DNA from 3 places in the Halomonas sp. AOP43-D1-4 genome. Region 2 is predicted to be linked to each of the others. Evidence: predicted binding sites of a transcription regulator. Region 2 holds the regulator's gene; each other region holds the start of a gene.
What was found. The regulator sigma-54, encoded in region 2, starts transcription at its own class of promoters, with help from an activator protein. The targets are predictions, from matches to a motif close to TGGCACNNNNNTTGCTNT.
Positions count from the first base shown of each region.

Region 1: a site for sigma-54 is predicted at 1,372-1,389, ahead of urtA (urea ABC transporter substrate-binding protein). Genes of this name have one in related genera too.
Region 3: a site for sigma-54 is predicted at 5,682-5,699, ahead of glnL (nitrogen regulation protein NR(II)). Genes of this name have one in related genera too.

Region 1 covers NZ_JBQSVY010000017.1:31,465-39,680, forward strand. The annotation lists gene atzF (allophanate hydrolase) at 1-1,112, opposite strand, end outside; gene urtA (urea ABC transporter substrate-binding protein) at 1,484-2,803, shown strand; gene urtB (urea ABC transporter permease subunit UrtB) at 2,888-4,498, shown strand; gene urtC (urea ABC transporter permease subunit UrtC) at 4,502-5,650, shown strand; gene urtD (urea ABC transporter ATP-binding protein UrtD) at 5,647-6,483, shown strand; gene urtE (urea ABC transporter ATP-binding subunit UrtE) at 6,483-7,190, shown strand; gene ACT3RQ_RS15735 (TonB-dependent receptor) at 7,298-8,216, opposite strand, start outside.
Region 2 covers NZ_JBQSVY010000001.1:149,001-157,216, forward strand. The annotation lists gene ACT3RQ_RS00705 (ABC transporter ATP-binding protein) at 1-26, opposite strand, end outside; gene ACT3RQ_RS00710 (KpsF/GutQ family sugar-phosphate isomerase) at 282-1,268, shown strand; gene ACT3RQ_RS00715 (KdsC family phosphatase) at 1,305-1,847, shown strand; gene lptC (LPS export ABC transporter periplasmic protein LptC) at 1,847-2,419, shown strand; gene lptA (lipopolysaccharide transport periplasmic protein LptA) at 2,428-2,919, shown strand; gene lptB (LPS export ABC transporter ATP-binding protein) at 2,929-3,678, shown strand; gene ACT3RQ_RS00735 (RNA polymerase factor sigma-54) at 3,802-5,214, shown strand; gene hpf (ribosome hibernation-promoting factor, HPF/YfiA family) at 5,313-5,621, shown strand; gene ACT3RQ_RS00745 (PTS sugar transporter subunit IIA) at 5,626-6,096, shown strand; gene rapZ (RNase adapter RapZ) at 6,164-7,078, shown strand; gene ACT3RQ_RS00755 (HPr family phosphocarrier protein) at 7,139-7,408, shown strand; gene pmbA (metalloprotease PmbA) at 7,419-8,216, opposite strand, start outside.
Region 3 covers NZ_JBQSVY010000005.1:76,841-85,056, reverse strand. The annotation lists gene ACT3RQ_RS06895 (sodium/glutamate symporter) at 13-1,458, shown strand; gene ACT3RQ_RS06890 (entericidin A/B family lipoprotein) at 2,461-2,592, shown strand; gene ACT3RQ_RS06885 (YqiA/YcfP family alpha/beta fold hydrolase) at 2,598-3,134, shown strand; gene ntrC (nitrogen regulation protein NR(I)) at 3,152-4,579, opposite strand; gene glnL (nitrogen regulation protein NR(II)) at 4,576-5,634, opposite strand; gene glnA (glutamate--ammonia ligase) at 5,863-7,269, opposite strand; gene ACT3RQ_RS06865 (acyltransferase family protein) at 7,757-8,216, opposite strand, start outside.

The DNA.
Region 1 (8,216 bases), on a different contig from region 2:
ATCACCCTAACCAGCTCTTCCTTGCGGTATTGCGCCTTGAACGTATCGGTGGCGCTGTATTTACCCGCGTTACTAATAATGCCGCGCACCACGTCATTCATGTTCTGGGCATGTTCGGCCATGAAGGTTTCCACGGCGGCGTGGCGCTCTGCTACCCACGGCCCTTCATAAAGCAGGGCGGCCAGTTCAAGCATGGGGGCAAAATCAAGTTCGACGAGCGTTACCCCTTCAAGCTTTTGCCATTTTTCCACGGCCGTTTGCCATGCCTTTTCAGCCACCACGTCGCCGAAGAACTGGGGCGACTGGGGAATGGCAAGCCTGGCTAGCGGGCCAGGACGGCGTATGGCCGGGGCATCCAGGGGGAGGGCGCTTGGCGCCTTGCGTGAGAAAGCGTCGGCAGGCTCGAAGCCGGCCATTAGCTCGGCGATCTGCCCGGCATCATTGACAGTCAACGAGAAGATGGAGACGCAGTCCAGCGAGCGGCACGCCGGTACTACACCATCAATGCTGAACAGGCCTTTGGTGGGTTTAAGCCCGACCAGGTTATTTAAGCCAGCGGGCACGCGACCGGAGCCTGCCGTGTCGGTACCCAGTGAGAATGGCACTAGCCCGCGTGCCACCACGGACGCCGACCCAGAACTCGAGCCGCCGCTCACCACTTCAGGATTGAAGCTATTGGCCACGGCACCAAACGGCGAGCGGGTACCCACCAGGCCGGTGGCAAACTGATCCAGATTGGTCTTGCCGATGAGTACTGCGCCCGCGGCGCGCAGCTTGTCAATCAGAGCAGCGTCACGGGTGGGTTGATAGGCGTAGGCCGGGCAGCCCGCCGTGGTGGCAAACCCGGTGGCATCAATGTTGTCTTTCGCCGCAAACGGAATGCCGTAAAGCGGCAACTTGTCTATCTTGCCGTCTGCCTCGTCCAGACGTGTTTGAAGTGCTGCCAGGGCATGAGCCAGCCCCTCCTGGTCGAGAAGTGAAATCCAGGTATTGTCGGCACTATCAAGTTTGGCCAGTTGCGTGATCAATTCACCGAGTAAGGCTCCCGGGGTTGCGCCCTCGTTATATGCCTGCCGCCATTGTTCGAGTGTCCAGCCGCGTGTGGTCATCATGTTTGGCCCTTGGTTATCCATGGTCTTGTATACAAGTCATTTTGCAAACCACAGGCCAAGAAAATGCTAAATGTTTTAAAAACAGAAGCTTGGCGATAAAAGGATAAAAATGGACAGTTTTTATGCACTTTTATCGTGCGAATCAGACCGCTTTAGCACCAATGAAGTGCTTTAAGACCCTGAATCAAAGATGGAAAACTCCTGTAAAACAACTTGTATACTTTTTATATGGTTGAATTTTTTATGTTTTTTTAAAGTGTGGAACGCATCGTGCAATGTGCAGGACGAGTTACAGGCGCTTTCAGGCAATTGAGTACACCTGATTAATGACAAATATCTAGCTGCCCGCTTGCAGCTTGGGGATGCGAAACATGAACTTGAAAAAACAGGCACTGCTGGGTCTTTCTGCACTGGCCCTTTCGGTATCGTTTCATGCGTCAGCCAATGATGACCCTATCAAAGTGGGTATCCTTCACTCCCTTTCTGGCACCATGGCTATCAGTGAGTCGACGTTAAAAGACACTGTTGAAATGCTGATCCAGCAGCAGAACGAAGCCGGTGGTCTGCTGGGTCGTCAGCTGGAAGCCGTGGTAGTGGACCCGGCCTCCAACTGGCCGCTGTTTGCCGAACGCGCCCGCGAGCTGCTGGCCCAGTATGAGGTAGACGTGGTGTTCGGCAACTGGACATCGGTATCACGTAAAGCGGTGCTGCCGGTGTTTGAAGAACTCAATGGTCTGTTGTTCTACCCGGTGCAGTACGAGGGAGAAGAGTCGTCTGCAAACGTCTTCTATACCGGTGCCGCGCCCAACCAACAGGCGATTCCCGCTGTCGAGTATTTGATTAACGAAGTCGGCATTGAGCGCTTTGCTCTGGTGGGTACCGACTATGTCTATCCGCGCACCACCAACCGCATTCTCGAAGCGTTTCTGAAAGATGAGCACGGCGTGGCAGGCGACGACATCATGGTCAACTACACGCCCTTCGGCCACTCCGACTGGCAGAACATCGTCTCCGAGATTCGTCGCTTCGGTGAAGAGGGCAAGTCTACCGCGGTGATCTCGACCATCAACGGCGACGCCAACGTGCCGTTCTACCGCGAGCTTGCCAACCAGGGTATTGATGCCGCTGATATTCCAGTGATTGCGTTTTCGGTAGGTGAGCAGGAGCTTTCCGGTATCGACACTGCGCCGCTCGTTGGCCATCTGGCTGCCTGGAACTACTTCATGAGCGTGGATACCGATGACAACTACGACTTTATCGACGCCTGGATTGAGCACACCGGTAATGAAGAAGCGGTCACCAACGACCCAATGGAAGCCCATTACATCGGTTTCAACATGTGGGCCGAGGCGGTGCGTAAAGCGGGTACCACCGATGTAGGCGCGGTGAAGGATGCCATTATCGGCGTGAGTGTGCCCAATCTCTCGGGTGGCTATGCGGCGATGATGCCCAACCACCACATCACTAAGCCGGTACTGATTGGCGAAGTGCAGGACAATGGCCAGTTCGATATCGTCTGGCAAACGCCCTCAACCGTTGCCGGCGATGCCTGGTCCGACTACTTGCCCGGCTCGCGCGACCTGATTGCCGATTGGCGCAAGCCCATGGAGTGCGGCAACTTCAACGTTGTGAACGGCTCATGCGGTGGCAGCACCGCTACTGAAGAAGCCGAAGCGGCGCTCGCCGAATAATACTGGCCACCCCTTGCCGCCCGCCTGATCGGGCGGCAAGGGAGCACGCTAACTCTCCACCTTGACCACCAAAGGAACAACCCCATGAGGCGTTTCCTTTCCTGGGGGTTTTTGTGCGCTGTGTTGTTGGGCATAACACTCAACGTACAGGCACAGACAGGCCCCGATACTTCTGATAATGACGCCGCGCTTGAGCTTCTTGAGGCGCTGGATGTCGATTCCTACCGCGATAAAGGCGAGGCGATTACCGCCATATTGCAAAGCGACGACGAGCGCGCCCGTGATTGGCTGCAGGCTCTGCTGGATGGCCGCTTGCAGCGTGCCGACGATGGTCAGTTTGTTGTCGTACTCGATAACAGTGGCCGAGAGTGGCCGGTGGCCGACGCCTTGACGAATGAACCGCTGGGTGAGATGTCACGCCGCGACCTGGACCGCGTGGGCATCAATAACGCCCTGCGAAACCAGCTGCGCAGCGCGATTGCTGTGGTGGACCTTTACTCGCCCAATCTGGATCGCCGCCGTATCTCTGCCGAACGTTTGCTGGGTGAAGTCGATGGTGAGCTGCTTGAACCCATCAATGCGCTCATTCTGGAAGAAAAGGATAGCCAGGTACGTTATCGGCTGAGCCAAGCGGTCGCCATTTACCGTGCTGAGCAGGGTGAAATGGCGGGTATCGAAGCGCTAACCGGAAGCCTTCATCCACGCGCTAGAGTTGCGCTAAGTCGTGCGGCCAATGGCGACGACACCGTAGCTGCGGATGCCGCCCGCGCCGCGCTTGCCAGCGTGGAACAGAACCTGAAAATCAACCGTGGGGTTGAAACGCTCTACTTTGGCTTGAGCCTGGGGTCAGTGCTGGTACTGGCCGCCATTGGTCTTGCGATTACCTTTGGCGTGATGGGCGTCATCAACATGGCCCACGGTGAGCTGATGATGCTGGGCGCCTACACTACCTGGATGATGCAACAGCTGTTGCCCGGCCAGCCGGGGCTGGCGTTGATTCTCTCTATTCCGGCAGGTTTTCTGGTCGCCGCATTGGTGGGGGTTGCCATTGAGCGCAGCGTGATTCAGTTTTTGAAAGGCCGCCCGCTGGAGACGCTCCTCGCCACCTTCGGTATCAGTCTGATCCTGCAGCAGCTGGTGCGTACGGTGATCTCGCCGCTCAACCGCACGGTAATTACTCCGGAGTGGATGAGCGGGTCGCTCATTATCAATGACGCGCTGTCGCTGACCATAAACCGCATGGTGGTACTGGGTTTTGCGCTGGTGGTGTTTGCCGGTTTGATGCTGATCATGCGCCGCACCCGCCTGGGCCTTGAAGTACGTGCCGTGACCCAGAACCGCGCTATGGCACGCTCCATGGGAATTCGCGCGACCCGTGTGGATATCCTGACCTTTGCACTCGGCTCTGGTGTAGCCGGCCTTGCCGGCGTGGCGCTTTCCCAGCTTACCAATGTCGGCCCGAACCTCGGCCAGAACTACATCATCGACTCGTTCATGGTGGTGGTGTTCGGCGGTGTGGGCAATCTCTGGGGGACGCTCGTGGCCGGGCTGTCATTGGGGGTGATCAATCAGGTGCTGGAACCCTGGGCGGGCGCGGTACTCGCCAAGATTATCGTGCTGGTCTTTATCATTCTGTTTATTCAAAAACGCCCGCGTGGACTCTTCCCGCAGAAGGGCCGGGCTGCGGAGGGCTAACCCATGATGTCACAACTACCTTCAAGCCAGTTTTGGCTAACCCGCCCGTTTGGTGAGCGTGCCACACAGGTCTTTTTAGGAGTACTGTTCACCGCGCTGCTGGTCGTGACGGTACTCCACGTGGCACTGCCTCAAGGCAGCCCGCTGCATGTGAACGCCTACACGGTGAACCTGTTTGGCAAGTACCTAAGCTACGCGCTGCTGGCCGTGGCGGTTGAACTGGTGTGGGGATATCTCGGCATTCTTAGCCTGGGCCACGGGGCGTTTTTTGCGATTGGCGGTTACGCCATGGGCATGTACCTGATGCGCCAGATTGGTGACCGGGGCACTTACGGCCACCCGGTGCTGCCGGACTTCATGGTGTTCCTAAACTGGGAAAGTCTGCCCTGGTACTGGCAGGGCTTTGATATGGCTTGGTTCGCCTTTGCCATGGTGCTGCTGGCGCCGGGTATGCTGGCGCTGGTGTTCGGCTTTTTGGCGTTTCGCTCGCGGGTGACGGGGGTTTATCTCTCGATCATTACCCAGGCGTTGACCTTTGCGCTGATGCTGGCATTTTTCCGCAATGAGATGGGCTTTGGCGGCAATAACGGGCTGACCGACTTCCGCGAACTTTTGGGCTTCAACCTGCGCAGCAACGATACTCGTCTGGGACTTTTTCTGGCCACCGGCGTGGCGCTGGCGCTGGGTTATATCCTCTGTCGGGCGATCGTGACCAGCAAGCTGGGGCGTGTGTGCGTGGCCACTCGCGACGCCGAGGCGCGCACGCGCTTTATCGGCTACCGGGTAGAGCGCTTTCAACTCTTCGTGTTTGTGGTGTCCGCGATGCTCGCGGGCCTGGCAGGCGCGCTTTACGTACCTCAGGTGGGCATCATCAACCCTAGCGAATTCTCGCCGCTGTTCTCGATTGAGATCGTGCTATGGGTGGCGCTGGGTGGTCGGGCCACGCTGTACGGCGCGGTGATCGGCGCAATTCTAGTCAACTATGCCAAAACTATTTTCACCGGTGTCATGCCTGATGCGTGGCTGTTTGCTTTGGGCGCAATGTTTGTACTCGTCACGGTACTGCTGCCCAAGGGCGTGGCGGGGCTGTTGCGCAAGCGCCGTCGCGCTGTTGAATCCGATAACGCAGGCACCAAGGAGGCTATTGCATGAGCTTGCTGCAGTCATTCAAAACCCGCGACCGGGTATTTGACTTTATAGCGCCAGCCGCCTCCCCGGTGGACGTACGCCACGGCCCGATTCTGTATATGGAAGACGTCACGGTGAGCTTTGATGGCTTTAAAGCGATCAACAAGCTGAATTTGACCATCGACGACGGCGAGCTGCGTTGCATTATTGGCCCCAACGGGGCGGGAAAGACCACCATGATGGATATTATCACCGGCAAGACGCGGCCCACTGAGGGCAGCGTATGGTTTGGCAGCCGTCATAACCTGCTCAATATGAACGAGCCGGAAATTGCCAGCCTCGGGATCGGGCGCAAGTTTCAAAAGCCCACGGTGTTTGAAGTACTGAGCGTGTTCGAAAACCTGGAGCTGGCCATGGCCGCCGACAAACGGATCTTTCCCACCCTGACTGCGCGTATGACCGGTGAGATCAAAGACCGCATCGACGAAGTGCTGGAGACCATTGGTTTGACTCAGTTGCGCTTTCAGCCTGCGGGCATTCTCTCTCATGGTCAGAAACAGTGGTTGGAAATCGGCATGCTGTTAATGCAGCGCCCACGGTTACTGCTGGTGGATGAGCCGGTCGCCGGTATGACCGAGCAGGAAATGGAGCGTACAGCCGAACTGCTGACCGGTTTGGCGGGTAAGCAGTCGGTGGTCGTCGTGGAACACGATATGGGCTTTGTGCGCTCAATTGCCCGCAAAGTGACCGTGCTTCACCAAGGCAGTGTGTTGGCCGAAGGCAGCATGGATCAGGTCTCAAGCGACCCCAACGTAGTCGAAGTGTACCTGGGTGCTGACGATGAGGAGGCTGCCTGATGCTGGCAATTGAAAAGCTCAACCAGTTTTATGGGGAAAGCCATACACTTTGGGATCTGGACCTGGACGTACCCGCTGGCCAGTGCACCTGCGTGATGGGCCGCAACGGAGTGGGTAAAACCACGCTGATGAAAGCCATCATGGGTGAAGTGGCGGTAAAAAGTGGCCAGTTGCGCTACCAGTCGAGCAGCGAAGCGGTTGAGTTAACCCAAAAAGCCGTGGAAGCACGTTCACGGCTGGGCATTGGCTTTGTACCGCAAGGGCGGCAGATTTTCCCGCTACTCACCGTAGAAGAGAATCTGCGTACCGGCCTTGCTGCACGCAGTGACAAGCTGAAAAAAATCCCCGAGCGTATCTATGAACTGTTTCCAGTGCTCAAGGAGATGAAGCACCGCCGCGGCGGTGACTTATCCGGCGGGCAACAGCAGCAGCTTGCCATTGGCCGAGCGCTGGTAATCGAGCCCAAACTCTTGATTCTGGATGAGCCGGGGGAGGGCATTCAGCCCAATATCGTCGCGCAAATTGGCCAGGTGATTCGCCAGCTGATTGCCGAAGACGCCCTAACGGTGCTGCTGGTCGAGCAGAAGCTGCCCTTTGCGCGCAAATACGCCGACCGCTTTGTGATAATGGACCGCGGCCGCCCGGTGGCCAAAGGTGATATCAGCGAGCTTTCCAACGAGCTGATCAAGCAGCACCTAACGGTTTAAGTTATCCACACCTACGCCCGCTCGGCGAGCGTAGGTGGGGAGGTTTTACGGAGTTAGTAGTGAAAAATATTCGGTGTTATGGCATTAGCACCGCTTGTTACAGTCGTCTAGAAGTCCAGTGAGGCCGAAAACATAAAGGTGCGGGGGGCGCCTAATGCGAGGCTTGAGAGTTGTGGCATTGCCCAGTACGTTTTATCGGTCACATTGTTAACAGTGGCACGCAGTGTGAGTGGATAGCCGGAAAGGTTAGAGGCGTAGCGTGCTCCAACGTCATAAATAGTGTGTCCGGGTACTGATAGGGAGTTGTCACTATTAATGTACTGCTCTGACATCGCGGTGGCATTAGCGGTCAGTGTCAGCCCTGGTGCTACGGATAGATCCCATTCAGTGCCTAGCTTGGCTTGCAGGTCTGGTACGCCGGTTGCCTGATTGCCTTGTTCTTCATCGCTCGCGGCGCGCGTGATTTCTGGGTTTACATAAGCGATGCCCCCCATCAGGCGCAGGTTGCTGAGAGGACTGCCGAAGAAACTCCACTCCACTCCTCGGTTCCGCTGCTCGCCCCCAACCGAGAAGATATTGGTTGCCAGGTCGGTGTAGCTGCTGGGCCGCTTTATTTCATACAGGCTAAGCGTGTGTGAAAAATCACCCAGATCAAGTTTCACGCCAACCTCGCTCTGTTTGGTCTTGTAAGGCTCGAACACCTCACCAGCGTTGGCGGCAGTCATAGGTGCCGTGGCCCCCTGGCTGAGCCCCTCGATATAGTTGGCGTAGAGCGATACCTGGTCGGTCGCTTTGAAAAGTAGTGCTGCGGCGGGTGTGACCGCGCTTTCATCATAGCGGGAGATACGTGTGCCGGTCATCACGCTGTAGGTGTCGCTCACCACTTCCTGGCGTCGGGCGCCGAGCGTCAGCTGTATGCGATCATCGGCAAACGAGAGCGTGTCTGCCAAACCGTAGCTGTTCAAGCGTAGCTCTGTATGCATGATGTGCGGTGTAATGAAATCAGCGGCGGGGCCCCATTGCGGA
Region 2 (8,216 bases):
ATTTCGATGAAGGGAACGTCTGTCATGGGTTGGTTGACTCCCATTGTTACTTAATAGTAGCGGGTGCGTTTATCGGTTGGATATTCTACCGTTTAAAAACAGCGTTTTCTAAATATTCTCGAACATCAAGCTTGGCTTCAATGGCACTTATGGCAAGGCGTGCGTTCCAACCCACCCTAAAAACCCGTTAAAGCGCTATGCTTATAGATGCCCACAAAATGGTATTCTTGTCAGTTAATCGCACTACGTTTGCACTGTATTTCTATTAAAACGAGATGTTCATGCCCCAGCCCTCACCCACTGTTAGCCCGTTGCGTGAAAGCGCCCTACGCACGCTGCAAATAGAACAAGCCGCCATTGGCGGTCTTCAAGGCAAGCTTGATGAAAGCTTCGACCGTGCATGTGAATTGATGCTGGCGTGTCAGGGCCGGGTCGTCGTGACGGGAATGGGCAAGTCTGGCCATATAGCAGGAAAGCTGGCCGCCACGCTTGCCAGCACCGGCACACCTGCTTTTTTTGTTCACCCAGGTGAAGCTAGCCACGGCGACCTGGGGATGATTACGCGCAACGACGTGGTCCTGGCGCTTTCAAACTCCGGAGAAACCGCCGAAGTGACGGCGCTACTGCCTCTGTTAAAACGGCTAGGCACACCGTTAATTAGCATGACAGGCCGCCCTGGCTCAACACTTGCCAAACATGCGGATGCTCACCTGAACAGCGGTGTTGAACGCGAAGCGTGCCCTCTGGACTTGGCCCCCACAAGCTCCACGACGGCCGCCCTTGCCCTGGGCGACGCGCTTGCCGTTGCGCTACTTGAAGCACGCGGATTTACCGCTGATGATTTTGCCTTATCGCATCCCGGTGGCAGTCTGGGAAAACGACTGCTATTGCGCGTTAAAGACCTTATGCATAGCGGCACACGCTTGCCGCAGATAGCACTAGGCAGCCCGCTGCGTGATGCGCTCTTGGAGATTACCCGCCAAGGGTTGGGATTTACCTGTGTTGTCGACAGCGAAGGGCGACTTGCAGGTGTTTATACCGATGGCGACTTACGCCGCACCCTCGACCAGTTTCATGATCTGCGTAAAGTAACCGTGGACGATGTAATGACCCGACCCGGCAAACGCATTGGCCCCGACCTACTGGCCGCCGAAGCGGTGCGCATCATGGAAGACAGCCGTATTACTGCGCTAGCGGTCGTCGATGACGAACAGCGCCCCATTGGGGCGCTCCATATGCACGACTTGCTTGCCAGCGGCGTTATCTAACCATTTTACCCAACAGTTTACTGACAAGGAGTCCCTATGGCCCTCCCCACTGCGCTACTTGACCAGCTTCGCCATGTGCGACTACTTGCCCTCGATGTTGACGGTGTGCTCACCGATGGACGGCTATACTTTCAGGCCGACGGTATCGAGATCAAAGCCTTCCATACACAAGACGGCCATGGCTTAAAGTTGCTTAAACGTGTGGGCATTCATGTGGCGTTAATTACAGGACGCGACTCCCCCATGGTGAGCCAGCGTGCTGCGGCGCTGGGAATTAATCTTGTCCACCAGGGCTGCGAAGATAAGCTCACTACTTTGAAAGCGCTGTGCGAGCGCCTCAATCTGAACCTAAGTCAGGTGGCTTACTGCGGCGATGACCTGCCTGATCTTGCGCCTATCAAACGCGCAGGCGTTGGCATTACGGTACCCAACGCACCCGATTACATGCATACCCACGCTGACTGGATTACCGACCGCTTGGGTGGTCACGGCGCCGTACGTGAAATTTGCGATACATTACTTGAAGCGCAGGGCCACTGGAGTACTGTTCTTGAGTCGTATTTGAATGGTCGCGTGTAATGTTTCAAAGAACCAAGAAACGCGTCGGGTTAGCGGCCCTGGTGGTCGCTTTAGGGGGGCTGCTGGTATGGCTGGACCCACGCGGCCCGGAAGACCGGCCCGTTGACGAAGAAGCGCAGGCTGAAGAGCCTGGCCACGTGCTGGAAAATGCCGAGATCACGCTGTTTGGTGAAACAGGGCATATCCAGCAGTCGCTGTCCGCGCCTTTATTGGTTTACATACCACAAAGCACCCAAGCCGAAGTCACTCAACCCGAAGCGACGCTGTTTGATAGTGATAACCGAGAGTGGCTCGCTCACGCCAACGAAGGCGTTCTGAACACGACCACCCAAGCGCTAACACTGTCTGGTGATGCACAGCTTCTGGCGCCTACAGAAGGCTGGCAGCTTGATACTGAGTTATTACATTATGATGGGGTAGCGCGTCATGTCTGGAGCGAGGCGCCCGCCGTGTTTCAGCAGCCACCTCAACAAATGAGCGCATCACGTATGGATGTTTGGCTTGATGATAGCCAGGTCCGACTAACCGATAACGTCCGCGGCCATCACCCCCCCGCAACACAAAATCCTTAGGAGTCGCTATGAACGCTTTTATTCGCACCGCGCTTTTCGCCCTTGCGGTGCCGCTATCGGCAGCGGCCCAGACAAGCCAAGCCCCCATTGAAGTAGAAGCCGACCAGCTAGACCTTGATCAGCGTGCAGGCACTGCCGTTTATTCAGGCGATGTCAATATTCGCCAAGGCAATATGCAGCTACGTGGGGATCGCGTTGAAATTATCCGTAACGACGCGGGTGAGCTTTCTCGCGCTATTGCCACCGGGGAGCGCGCCTACCTACGCAATCAACTCGATGATCAGGACACGCCGATGGAAGGATGGGCACGACGCGTGGTTTATCACGTAGCAGAGCGGCGTGTAGAGCTTATTGACCAGGCCGAACTGACCCAGGCGGGTGATCAGTTTACCGGTGGCCGCCTGGAGTACTTCATTGACCGCGAAGTGGTGCAGGCACGCTCCGATGCAAACGGTAGCGAGCCGCAGCGTATTCGTATGACGCTTCAGCCAGCGCAATAGGAGCCAACCATGTCTATTGCGGAAGCACCGCCCATAAAAACCCTTTACGCCAATCACTTGGCAAAAAGCTATAAGCGCCGCCGCGTGGTTAAAGACATTAGCCTGGAGATTGCTCAAGGCAGCGTGGTAGGCCTACTTGGCCCTAACGGCGCGGGCAAAACCACATCGTTTTATATGATTGTGGGCCTGGTGAAGTCTGATGCGGGTACGGTGCGTATCGACGAGCAAGACTTAACCCGCGTTCCCATGCACGAACGCGCGATGGCCGGCATTGGCTATCTACCCCAGGAAGCGTCTATTTTTCGCAAGCTATCGGTTGCGGATAATATTATGGCGATTCTGGAAACCCGCAAAGATCTGGACAGGGCAGGACGAGAGCAGCGGCTTGAGGCCCTGCTTGACGACTTTCATATTACCCACATCCGTGACAGCTTGGGCATGAGCCTTTCCGGCGGCGAGCGGCGACGCGTCGAAATTGCCCGCTCCTTGGCCACAGAGCCCGCGTTTATCTTGCTGGATGAGCCATTTGCAGGTGTCGACCCCATCTCGGTTGGTGAAATCAAGAGCATTATTCGCGCCTTAAAACAGCGCCACATTGGCGTGCTAATTACTGACCATAACGTCCGAGAAACACTGGATATTTGCGATATCGCCTATATTGTCGGTGACGGCCACATCATTGCTGGCGGCAGCCCTCAGACTATCCTTGATAACCAAAAAGTGAGGGAAGTTTACCTGGGTGCTGATTTTCGCTTATGAATTTAATTTCACCGCTAAACAGTGATCTGCAGTAAAAATTTTATCAGTGGCATGCTTATTGCACTTGCACAACAACATGACTCGCACTAGGGTGAAGCTTTCCGATTAACGAGTGGTTCTCAGATGGTCATGAAAGCTTCTCTCCAATTGCGTATCGGTACGCAGCTGACCATGACACCTCAGCTGCAGCAAGCGATTGCACTGCTACAGCTATCGACATTGGATCTACGTCAGGAAATTCAGCAGGCACTGGATGCCAACCCAATGCTGGAGCAGGAAGACGAGTTCGGCGAGCAGGCGACCGTCGAAACACCTGACGAGGAGTGGTCAGAAAGCATTCCCGAGGAACTGTCTGTCGATAGCGACTGGTCTGATACTTACCAGGACATGGGTAGCTCTGGCAGCAGCGAAGGCCCCGATTTTGAACGCCAGGCCGCGGGACAAAGCCTGCATGGACATCTCCTTTGGCAGCTGGCGATGACCGACTTTACGGCTCGTGAGCAGCTAATCGCCGAAAGCCTGATTGATGCACTGGACGCCAATGGCTACCTGACGCAGCCGCTCAACGATATCCGCGATGGGTTACGTGCTCAGAGCATCGAAGGTCTCAGCCAGCGAGAGTTGGAGACCACTCTGATGCGCTTACAGCAGTTCGAGCCAACGGGCGTCTTCGCCCGTGACTTGCGCGAATGTTTGATGCTTCAGCTAGCAACGCTCCCCGACGACACGCCCCTACTGGTTCCCGCGCGCCGATTGGTTCGTCAGTTTCTTGAAGCGCTGGGCAAAAATGACATGCGCCTATTAAAGCGCCGCCTAAGCTTGGACGATGAGCAGCTAGACGATGTGATCGGTCTGATCCGAAGCCTGGACCCACGCCCAGGCAGCGCTTATGGCGTCACCGACGATAGCTATATCACGCCCGACCTGGTCGTACGTCATGATCATGAAGGCTGGCACCTGGAGCTAAACCCTGAAGCCCTGCCCCGGCTGCGTATCCAGCCCGACTACGCCAGTTTAATCAAGCGTGCAGACAAGAGTCAGGATAACCAGTTTTTAAAAGAGCACTTGCAAGAAGCGCGCTGGCTAATCAAAAGCCTGTCCAGCCGCAACGACACGCTTCTACGCGTAGGGCGCGAGATTATCACTCGCCAAATCAGTTTTTTAGAGCACGGTGAAGAAGCGATGAAGCCGTTGATTCTTGCCGATATTGCCGAGGCGGTTGAGATGCACGAATCAACCATTTCTCGGGTCACCACACAAAAATATATCCATACCCCACGGGGCATCTTCGAACTTAAGTACTTTTTCTCAAGCCAAATTAGCGGGCAGGATGGCGCAGACAGCCACTCAAGCACCGCGATTCGCGCCCGGCTTAAAAAGTTGATTCAAGATGAGCCTCCCGGCAAACCTCTTTCGGACAGTCGTTTGGTGACATTACTGGGAGATGGCGGCATCACAGTGGCACGCCGTACGGTGGCGAAATATCGTGAGTCGCTGGGCATTCCCTCATCAAGTGAACGTCGTCGTTTGCGTTAGTCGTTACAAGAGAAATGGCAAAACTCGCGACAGGGGCTTTGCAACACCGTAAAAAGGGTTACAATCGAAATTCAGTCCGATGGATAAGGAGCACGTCAATGCAAGTAAATATCACGGGTCATCATGTAGAACTGACTGACGCCTTGCGTGACTACGTTAATGAAAAACTTGAACGCATCGAACGTCATTACGACCACATCACCACGGTACAAGTCACCTTATCTATTGAGAAGGAGCGCCAACATGCCGCGTGCACCCTTCATGCGGCAGGCGCCGACTTACATGCCGACGCCGAAGATGTCGATATGTATGCCGCTATTGACGCCTTAGCAGACAAAATTGATCGTCAACTCGTTAAGCACAAGGAAAAAGCACAAGCTCGCGCCCAAGGCGCTGGCGTGCGTTAATTCAATGACGTTGGAAACCATCCTCCCCCCGGAGCGCGTACTTTACGACGTGCCCGGGGGCAGCAAAAAGCGGGTGCTGGAGTTTTTCAGCACCTTTATCGCTCAAAATACACCCAGTCTGGATAGCCAGGAAGTTTTCAGCCGACTGATCGGCCGGGAACGTCTTGGCAGCACGGGGATCGGTAACGGCGTCGCCATCCCCCATGCGCGCAGCCCACATTGCGTTACGCCTATTGCGGGTTTTTTAAAATTATCAGAACCTATTGATTTTGATGCTATTGATGGCGACCCGGTCGACCTCGTCTTTGTGCTGCTGGTTCCCGAAGAGGCTGACGACACGCATTTGTCGCTTTTGGGCCAAGTGGCCACCATTATGAATGATGCGAGCACACGCCAGGCATTACGCAAAACCAGCAGCCAGCACGATTTGCTTGACCTGCTAATGGGCAAGATTCGCGAACAGGCCGCTCCATAATCGCCCATAACGACTAACACATTTTCATGCGTTATCCCTTTTATACGTTCAATCAGAGAGAGCCACTATGCAACTGGTGATTATTAGCGGCCGCTCTGGCTCTGGCAAATCAATCGCATTACAAGCGCTGGAAGATATTGGCTATTACGCCATTGATAATCTCCCCGCCATGTTGCTTGGTTCTTTGGTTGACGAACTCCGTGACGAGGGTGAGCGCACGCATCTAGCGGTCAGTATTGATGCCCGCAACCTGCCAGCGGCGCTTGAGCGCCTTCCCGCACTGCTTGAAGAGCTGCGCGCGCGGCCTATAGATTGTCAGGTTATCTATCTAACCACCGATTCACGTATTTTACTGGAACGCTATTCTGCGACACGGCGACGCCATCCGTTAACGCGCAACAGTGATATGACGCTTGAAGAGGCGATAGAGAAAGAGGAAGAGACGCTCAACGAAATACGTGATTTGGCCGACCTGCGGATTGATACATCACGCTTATCGGTCCACGACCTGCGTCGGCGCATTTCAGACCAGGTAGCCCACCAGCGCAAAGACCAGCTAACACTCACCTTTGAGTCGTTCGGCTACAAGCATGGCGTACCCATGGATGCAGATTTAGTCTTTGATGTACGCTGCCTGCCCAACCCTTATTGGGACCCAACGCTACGCCAGTACACAGGACGTGATGCCACGATTATTGCGTTTCTGCGCGGCTACCCGATTGTCGAAGAGATGAGCCATGATATTCAGGCAATGCTTGAGCGCTGGCTGCCTGCTTACCAAAATAGTCAGCGCAGCTATATGACGGTGGCTATTGGCTGTACCGGCGGGCAGCACCGTTCTGTGTATATTGCCGAACAGCTGGCGCAAAAGCTGGCACCGCTCATCGGCGAAGTCCAGTTGCGTCACCGAGAACTGGAGCTGCAATACACGCTACGAGGAACCCGGGCAGAGCCACCGACGGCTCCTCCATTTTCCGAGTAGACGCCCAGCCCTACGTAAACGCTTATGCCTAATGACACCACTCGGAAAAAAGGAACCAGGGTGCCAGAAAGAACCTTAACGCTTACCAATCAGCGCGGCCTACATGCCCGCGCCGCCACAAAACTGGTGAAGTGCAGCCAGCACTACTCCGCCAGCATACAGGTGTATAAACAGCAGCAAATGGCTGATGCAGCCAACATCATGTCGCTATTGATGCTGGCCGCACCCTGCGGCACCCAACTGCGGATTTGTGCGGAAGGCGAGGATGCCGAACAAGCGCTTGATGCAATCCAAGCGCTGTTCGACGCCCGCTTTGACGAAGATCAGTAGTGCGGCTTTTTTAGCTACCGGCGACGGTCATCGCATCCACTAACCAGCTGCCCGTATGAATGCTGCCGCGCGTATCGATATCACTTCCGATACCAACAAGGCCTGAGAACATACGCTCAAGGTTTCCAGCGATGGTAAATTCTTCAACCGGATACTGGATTTCTCCATTCTCGACCCAGAAGCCCGCCGCACCACGCGAGTAATCCCCGGTTACGCCGTTCACGCCTTGGCCCATTAGTTCGGTAACCCAAATGCCTCGACCCATCGTTTTAAGCAGCGCATCACGCGTCTGCAAGGGTGCGTCTAAACGCACGTTGCGGACACCGCCAGCATTCCCCGTGGTTTGCATGCCCAAGCGACGGGCACTGTAGGACGAAAGCATATAGCTTGCGATACGCCCCTGTTCGATAAAGCGGTTATTACGTGTCTGCACACCTTCTCCATCAAACGGCGTACTGGCGGTCGCTCCTATTTCCATAGGGCGCTCTTCCAGACTAAACCACTCAGGAAATAACGGCGTGCCCAAACGGTCACACAAGAAAGAGGATTGACGATACAGCGCGCCACCCGCCAATGCGCCCAATAAATGCCCAACCAAACCACTAGACAGCGAAGGATCAAACAGAATGGGAAAGGTGCCGGTTGGCGGCCGCTTGGCACCTAACCGGCGCAGCGTACGGGCCGCAGCCTCGCGCCCTACTTCGCTCGGGTCGCGCAAATGCTGAGGATTACGCGCAGAGGTATAGTCGTAGTCCCGCTGCATACCGTCTTCATCCTGAGCAATGAGCATGCATGAAAGGGAGTGACT
Region 3 (8,216 bases), on a different contig from region 2:
AGGAGTGATGTGATGACCATGACGGTTGGTGAACTTTTTATTGCACTGGTGATTATCTCTCTCGCGCTCGTCGCAAGTAATGCGCTGCGGCTTCGGATTGGTTGGCTACGTAGGCTGTTCTTACCCAGTTCCGTCATTGCTGGTCTTGTGCTTTTATTGATGGGCCCGGACGTTATCGGCCGCTTGCTGCCTACTTTTTTTGAAGAGAGCCCCGGCCTTTTCCCCGCGTATGTACAAGAGAGCTGGTCTGCGCTACCTGGCCTTTTGATCAACGTGGTATTTGCTGCCCTCTTTATCGGTAAAACGATTCCTGGCATTCGTACTATCTGGCTGCGCGCAGGCCCCCAGGTCGTTGTTGGACAAACAATGGCGTGGGGCCAATACGTGGTGGGTCTGACGCTGGCGCTGTTGATACTTGCCCCCTTGTTTAATATGAACCCCATGGCGGGTGCCCTTATTGAAATTGGCTTTGAAGGCGGCCATGGTACGGCCGCTGGCATGGCCGATACGTTCGCTGACTTGGGGTTTGAAGAAGGCGCTGACCTTGCACTTGGTCTCGCCACCGTGGGCATTGTTTCCGGTGTACTCATTGGCACGCTCATGATTAACATTGCCGCGCGCCGCAACATCATTACGCCCAGCAACGAGAACGATGAACCTGATGACATGATCCGTGAGGACAGTCGCCCTTCTACTGAAGAGTTTAGCGAATTTAAAAAAGACCTCATGCATGAAGCAGGAACTACTGACCCGCTTAGCCTGCATATTGGGTTGGTGGGCATTGCCATTTTAATAGGTTGGCTGCTGCTCTCTGGCCTACAGTGGATCGAGCAGGTCACCTGGGCAAGCAATGGAGGCCTTGAGATATTAGCGCACGTGCCGCTATTTCCTATCGCGATGATTGGCGGCGTCATCGTCCAGTTAGTGATCACGCGCTTTGGCCTGGAGCACCATGTTTCCACACGCACCATGGCGCGAATTGCTGGCACCGCGCTTGATTTCACCATTGTCGCAGCACTTGCCACGCTGTCACTCACCACCCTGGGGGAATACTTCCTGCCCTTTTTACTGCTTGCCGTCGCCGGCATTGCCTGGGGGTTATTCGTTCTTATCGTGATTGCCCCCCGAGTGATTCCAGAAGGCTGGTTTGAGCGGGGCATTGGAGACTTTGGACAATCCATGGGGGTCACGGTGACGGGCTTATTGCTGATGAGAATGGCGGACCCCAGCAATAAATCCGGCGCGCTTGAGAGCTTTGGCTATAAGCAGCTTATGTTTGAACCGGTGGTAGGTGGTGGGTTATTTACCGCTGCTGCTCTGCCCTTGATAGGCGAGTTTGGTGCGCTCGCCATACTGGGATTTTCGGCTATTTTAACCGTCGGCTGGTTAGTCTTTGGCCTGCTGTACTTCGGACGCATGGTGCCCGACAGAGGCCGTGGCCGCTGGCAGAAACAGTAGCCCGCCGCGTTATGCTCACCCCAAACGATCATGCCCACTTGCGTGGGCATGATCGCTTAGTGTACGTATTCTTTTTAGAACGCGCCGTTGGGCGGTAACCATCAAATATCGGGCGGTATGTCTTCGTGGTTGTCTGTTGTGACCATAAAAGAACTTTTAAACATCATGTATAACCCGATGGCGGAAAACACCAAGAACAGCACAAACATGCATAACATCAATCCCATCGCCATAACGCTTGTTCCTGAAATGCGCGGCTACTGCATTGGCATGTTCTAACCGCTTAGATTTAGTGTGCTGCAAGGATAGACTAAATCGGCGGCGTCATCTGTACAAATCTTTTGCAAATTATAGCCAGGAATCAACAATTTTATAATTTTCAACAACTTAAAAAACACACACAACGCAAAAAAACCACAACGCTTACGCGAAATGGTCATTTTGCATCTCAGCCAATCCCTGGCCTCGACGATTAGCATATCCTTATGCTAATACAAATGAGCGGGTGAATGTCCTTTAACGTCCTGTTCTTCTACTTGGCTCCTGCCTTCCCTTGCTTCCTATCAATCCGCTCATGTTGTTCCTACTCATAATACTGCAGGCTTTAGGCCAACTGCCAACATAAAAACAAAAAACAAACAAAATCAAAAGTTTGAAATAAAAAACACTTTCCTAAAAACAACGAAAACCCTCTTTAGCCGTGTGTAAAAAAGGCACATGCGACAAAAATACCTGCTCATCGAATGGTCACCGTGACACCAATCACCACTTGGGAAGCTGAACGTTTGGCTATTGCTCACTTTATTTCGGCAAAAACGTACTACTTCTTACCCTAACGTGTTATTGCTGGCTAATATAAAGAGAAGGCAAGATACTTCGAAGGCGCGCTTGGTATGGGCTACTGCGTTGCTGATGGCAGCCTTACTGTTTTATGCAAGAATGGTTTTACGCAGGACTGTTTCTACTCACGACTATTTCTGATCAACAAGAAGGGATCATTCAATGAAACGCACATGGGCGATGGGTGTAGTGCTATTAACCACACTGCTGGCGATCAGCGGTTGTAATACGATTCATGGCGCGGGAGAGGATATCTCGGAAGGCGGCCAGGCGATTGAAAGAGCAGCGGAATAACCATAATGATGACCGTCTATCTTTCACACGGCATGGAAAGCGGGCCTGGTGCCTTGAAAATTCAGGCACTCAAAGGGATCGCCGAAACGCTCGATGATTGTGAGCCGGTCGTTATGGATTACCGTGGCATGGCAGAGCCCCCCAGGCGGCTGGATCACCTGTTGGATACTCTGTCAAAACGCAATGATAATCCCGCAGCGTGTGTGCTAGCGGGTTCTAGCTTGGGAGGATGGCTGAGCGCTGCGGTTAGCGCTCAGCATCCCCTTTTAGGTTGTTTTTTACTTGCCCCTGCGCTTGGCTTACCGGCGTACCCTGAAACCTCGCCGATGATTCAGGCTCAGCTTACCCATATCATCCACGGCAGGCAGGATGATGTCGTGCTGCCCGGCCCCGTTATTGAACGCGCCCGATTACAGCAACTCTCGTTACGGATGGTCGATGACGACCATCGTCTTCACGCTAGCCTGGACACCATACTGAGCGACTTTGAGCGTTTTCTAACGCAGTGCCAAGCGCTTACCAAGCAATCAATGCTCGTTTAGCGCGCACAGTGGCAGCGTTATTCGTCTGCCAGGGCGGGTAGCAACGTCTTTAATTTACGCGTTAGTGTATTGCGCCCCCAGCCTAACAATTCTGCTGCTTCTCCTTTACGCCCACCGGTGTGCTTTAACGCCGTCTCAATCAGAATTTTCTCAACGTCGGGTACGGCCTCTTCCAACAGATGTGTATGCCCTTCGGCCAGAGCACGGTCGGCCCATTCCCGAAAGGCGCTGCGCCATTCGCCATGACCGCCGCTTTCAGTTGCCTGGGGGGAGCGTAGCTCTGGCGGTAAATCCTCCACCAGAATTTCACGCCCAGACGCCATTACCGTTAACCAGCGACAGATATTTTCCAGTTGGCGCACGTTACCCGGCCACGCCAGGCGCGTCAGGTGCTCCTCGGTTTCGGCCGTGAGTACCTTGATGTCGGTGGCAAGTTCTTTGGCGGCTTCAGCAAGAAAATGCCGTGTGAGGCGTGGGATATCCTCACGGCGTTCGGCAAGGCGCGGCAAGTGAATGCGGATAACGTTCAGGCGATGGAAAAGGTCCTCACGAAAGCGCCCGTCATCCACCAGCGACTCAAGGTTCTGGTGCGTCGCGGCGATAATCCGCACGTCAACCTTGACCGGGGTGTGCCCGCCCACTCGGTAGAACTCACCGTCGGCCAATACGCGCAGCAAGCGAGTTTGGGTTTCAGCCGGCATATCGCCGATCTCATCCAGAAACAGCGTGCCGCCGTCGGCCTGCTCAAAGCGCCCCTGGCGCTGGGCAGCGGCCCCGGTAAACGCACCTTTCTCGTGGCCAAACAGTTCAGACTCAATCAGATCACGCGGGATGGCCGCCATGTTCAGGGCAATAAACGGCTTGCCCGCCCGGGGGCTGTGCTGGTGGAGTGCCTGGGCTACACGCTCTTTACCGGTGCCCGACTCGCCATTGATGAGCACAGTAATATGCGAATGAGAGAGTCGCCCAATGGCCCGAAACACCTCCTGCATGGCCGGCGCTTCACCAATGATTTCTGCGTTCAAACCTTCGGGAACGCTGATCGGCCGTTGGCGCTCGCGCGCATGAGCCACCGCCCGGCGCACAAGCGCCAGCGCTTCATCCACATCAAACGGCTTGGGCAGGTACTCAAACGCACCGCCTTGATAAGAGGCCACTGCGCTGTCGAGATCCGAATGAGCGGTCATGATGATGACCGGCAAATCCGGGTGCGCCTCACGGATGTGCGACATAAGATCCAGCCCATCAATGCCCGGCATGCGAATGTCAGTCACCAGCACATCCGGTGGGGTTGTCAGCAGTCGTTCCAGTACGGTATCGGCGCGTTCTATGCACTCTACATCAAGATCCGGCTGTGCCAATGCACGTTCAAGCACCCAGCGGATAGCGCGATCGTCATCCACAACGACCACCCGTGCAACCTCGTTACGTGTCGCCTCTATCATGATGCTTCTCCGGTACAATTAATAACCAATGGAATCAGTAAGCGGAACTCGGTGTGCCCGGGACGTGAGTCACATTCAATCAACCCTTGATGCTGATGCAGGATCGACTGAGCGATGGACAACCCCAACCCGCTGCCTTCAGCACGCCCTGACACCATCGGGTAGAAGAGCGTCTCTTTAAGTCCTTCCTGGATACCAGGGCCGTTATCGATCACACCCACCTCGCTCACTAACCGGTGGCGCTCAGCACCCAGGGTGAACTGACGCCGGGCACGGGTGCGCAGCATCAATTCGGGCACAGGGGTCTCGGCATCGCTCATGGCCTGCACGGCGTTCCTGGCCACGTTAAGCACGGCCTGGATCATCTGCGCCTCATCCCCGGAAAGGTCCGGCAGGCTAGGGTCGTAATCGCGGTGGATGGTGATATTCGGATGTTCAGCCACCAGCAGCGTTCTTACCCGCTCCAGCACTTTGTGGATGTTCACCGGCGCGTGCTTAACAATGCGATTCGGGCCAAGCATCGAATCCACCAGATCACGCAAGCGGTCAACCTCCTCCACGATGATATGGGTAAACTCACGCAATTCAGGCTTATCCAGGTCACGCTCTAATAGCTGAGCCGCCCCGCGGATGCCGCCCAGCGGATTTTTCACTTCATGGGCCAAGCCTCGGGCTAGCACTTTGATGGTTTCCTGGCGCGTGGTTAGCGCTTCCTCGCGGGAAATTTGCATCAAGCGGTCACGAGGCTCTACTTCCAGCAGAAGCTCGTCTGCCGACAGGGGCGTCACGGTGTAATCCACCGTCAGCGCGTCACCGTTAACCGGGGTAATGCGCGCCTCGCGCTGGGTGTAGGGATGAAAGGCATCCCGCGCCTTGGCCAACACCTGGTCGATACTTTCATCACCGCCCAGCAGGGTATCCAGGCTGCTCCCCTGCACACGGCTAAAGCTTACTGCCAACAGCGCTTCGGCGGCAGGGTTCATCCAGCGTACGCGGAGCTCACCGTCCAGCAGCAGCACTGCCATGGAGAGATGTTCTAGTAAACGCTGATACATGACGTGTCCTGAATATCGCTGATAAAAATGTTCAATGCTTAAGAGAAACTGCAAAAAGCGCGCCAGGCCTTGATTCAACGAGCGTTAAGCGCGCAGCCTGCCATGGTCGATCCATCACATGCACCATTTTAGTGCATGGAGCACCGTTAAGGCGCACCCTTTCACTGGTTAAGTGCAATAAAAAACCCCGCCGAAGCGGGGTTTCAAAGCTATCGCGTTACACCGCTATTAGCAGCTGTAGTACATATCAAATTCGATGGGGTGCGTGGTCATGCGAATACGCTCCACTTCTTCCATCTTGAGTCCGATGTAGGCATCAATCATATCGTCGGTGAACACGCCACCTTCGGTCAGGAACGCACGGTCAGCGTCGAGCGCTTCCAGGGCCTGGTCCAGGCTGTTGGCAACGGTCGGTACCAACTTGCCTTCTTCTGGTGGCAGGTCGTACAGGTTCTTGTCCATGGCATCGCCAGGATGAATCTTGTTCTTGATGCCATCGATACCCGCCATTAGCAGGGCAGCAAACGACAGGTACGGGTTAGCGGTCGGGTCAGGGAAGCGGGTTTCAACGCGCTTGCCTTTGGGGCTTACCGTATAGGGAATCCGGATAGAGGCGGAACGGTTACGGGCACTGTAAGCCAGCATAACCGGCGCTTCAAACCCCGGCACCAAACGCTTGTACGAGTTGGTAGAGGCGTTGGTGAAGGCGTTCAGAGCGCGTGCGTGCTTGATCACACCGCCGATGTAATACAGCGCCATTTCCGACAGGCCTGCGTACTCATCACCGGCAAACTGGTTCTGACCATCTTTCCAGAACGACTGGTGAATATGCATACCAGAACCGTTGTCGCCAACCAGCGGCTTGGGCATGAAGGTCGCGGTTTTGCCGTACGCGTGGGCCACGTTGTGGATCACGTACTTCATTTCCTGAACTTCGTCCGCCTTCTTCACCAGCGTATTGAATTTAACGCCGATCTCGTTCTGCCCCGCATTCGCCACTTCGTGGTGGTGAACTTCAACGGTCTGACCAATCGCTTCCAGGGTGTTACACATAGCGCCACGGATATCGTGGAAGCTGTCGACCGGAGGAACCGGGAAGTAACCGCCTTTAACGCGCGGACGGTGCCCCAGGTTGCCGCCCTCTACCTGATTACTGGTCGCCCAGGCGCCCTCGTCGGAAGAAATCTTGTACATGGAACCCTGAATATCAGACTTCCAATGTACTTCGTCAAAAATAAAGAATTCAGGCTCCGGACCGAAGAAAGCAGTATCGCCCAGGCCGGTAGACTCCAGGTACGCCTCAGCGCGCTTAGCGATAGAACGCGGGTCACGGTCATAGCCCTGCATCGTGGCAGGCTCGATGATATCGCAACGCAAAATCAGAGTAGCGTCTTCGGTGAAGGGGTCGAGGAAAGCAGTGCCGTCTTCCGGGCGCAGGATCATGTCGGATTCGTTAATGCCTTTCCAGCCCTCGATTGAGGAGCCATCGAACATTTGGCCATTCTCGAAGAACTCTTCGTCTACATCGCGGGCAGGCACGGTAACGTGCTGCTCTTTACCACGAGTATCGGTGAAACGCAGATCCACCCACTTAACATCATGTTCTTCAATTAGCGCGAGAGTCTTGGCTGACATTGTGCCTCCGATATGGGCGTGGCTTAAAGCATGTAACAGTAAGCTATCGATAAAAGTGTTATTAGACAAACCCCGTCATTTAATAAAGTGCGTGCCTGACAGGCCTATCCTTTTTATTCGCTTAACGTTTGCCTGAAATTGAATCACACATCGCCTAGCGATCATTTCAAACCGGCTATTGTTGTAGCACGCCGAGAGGCATCTGCCTACGGTGGCTAGCCGCTGACAAATATAATGCAGAGAACATGCCAACCCTGCACCAACATGTCCTACGAAATCACTAACCTGTTGTTTTAAAGTATATAAAAAATGCGCCTGCATGCCTCTCTATGACGCATAAATATTTCCCGAGGCTTCTAAACACACGCTGACCTGTTTTTTTGACCCAAAATAGATCAAATATAAGTATAAGCGCACCTAATTGGCGCATAAAAAGACATTGAGCGCCCCTCTCAGCTTCCAGCCCACCGCACGGCGCGTCAACGCCCTACACTTTTAGCCGCTTGCCAAACATCATGGCCCCGGCTTTTGTGGTGTTCGCCATTTTATTGAGCAGGATAGAGCCCGTGGCACCCATCACTATCAGCAACAGCACGTAAACCGTGATAGGCAACGCCAACGGCATCACCAACGCATCGGTAATGGCAAAAAACATGGGGTGCGCCAGGTAAATACCAAACGAATACTGATTGATATAGCGCACCCAGCGAGGCGCTGTAATGTCTTTTAAATAACGCATCGCTACAAGCGTTGAGAGCATGAACAGCGGTATCACCCACACCTCCTTGGAGGAGAACTGCAACCACCCCGCCACACTGGCCGCGACCAGCAAGCAAACCAACACGACCAACCACAAAGGCCACGACAGGTACTGCATCCATAAAGGCCGCAGCGGTGCCTGGGCTCCACTATCAAAGGGGTAGTAACGCACCAACACCAGGGCCAGA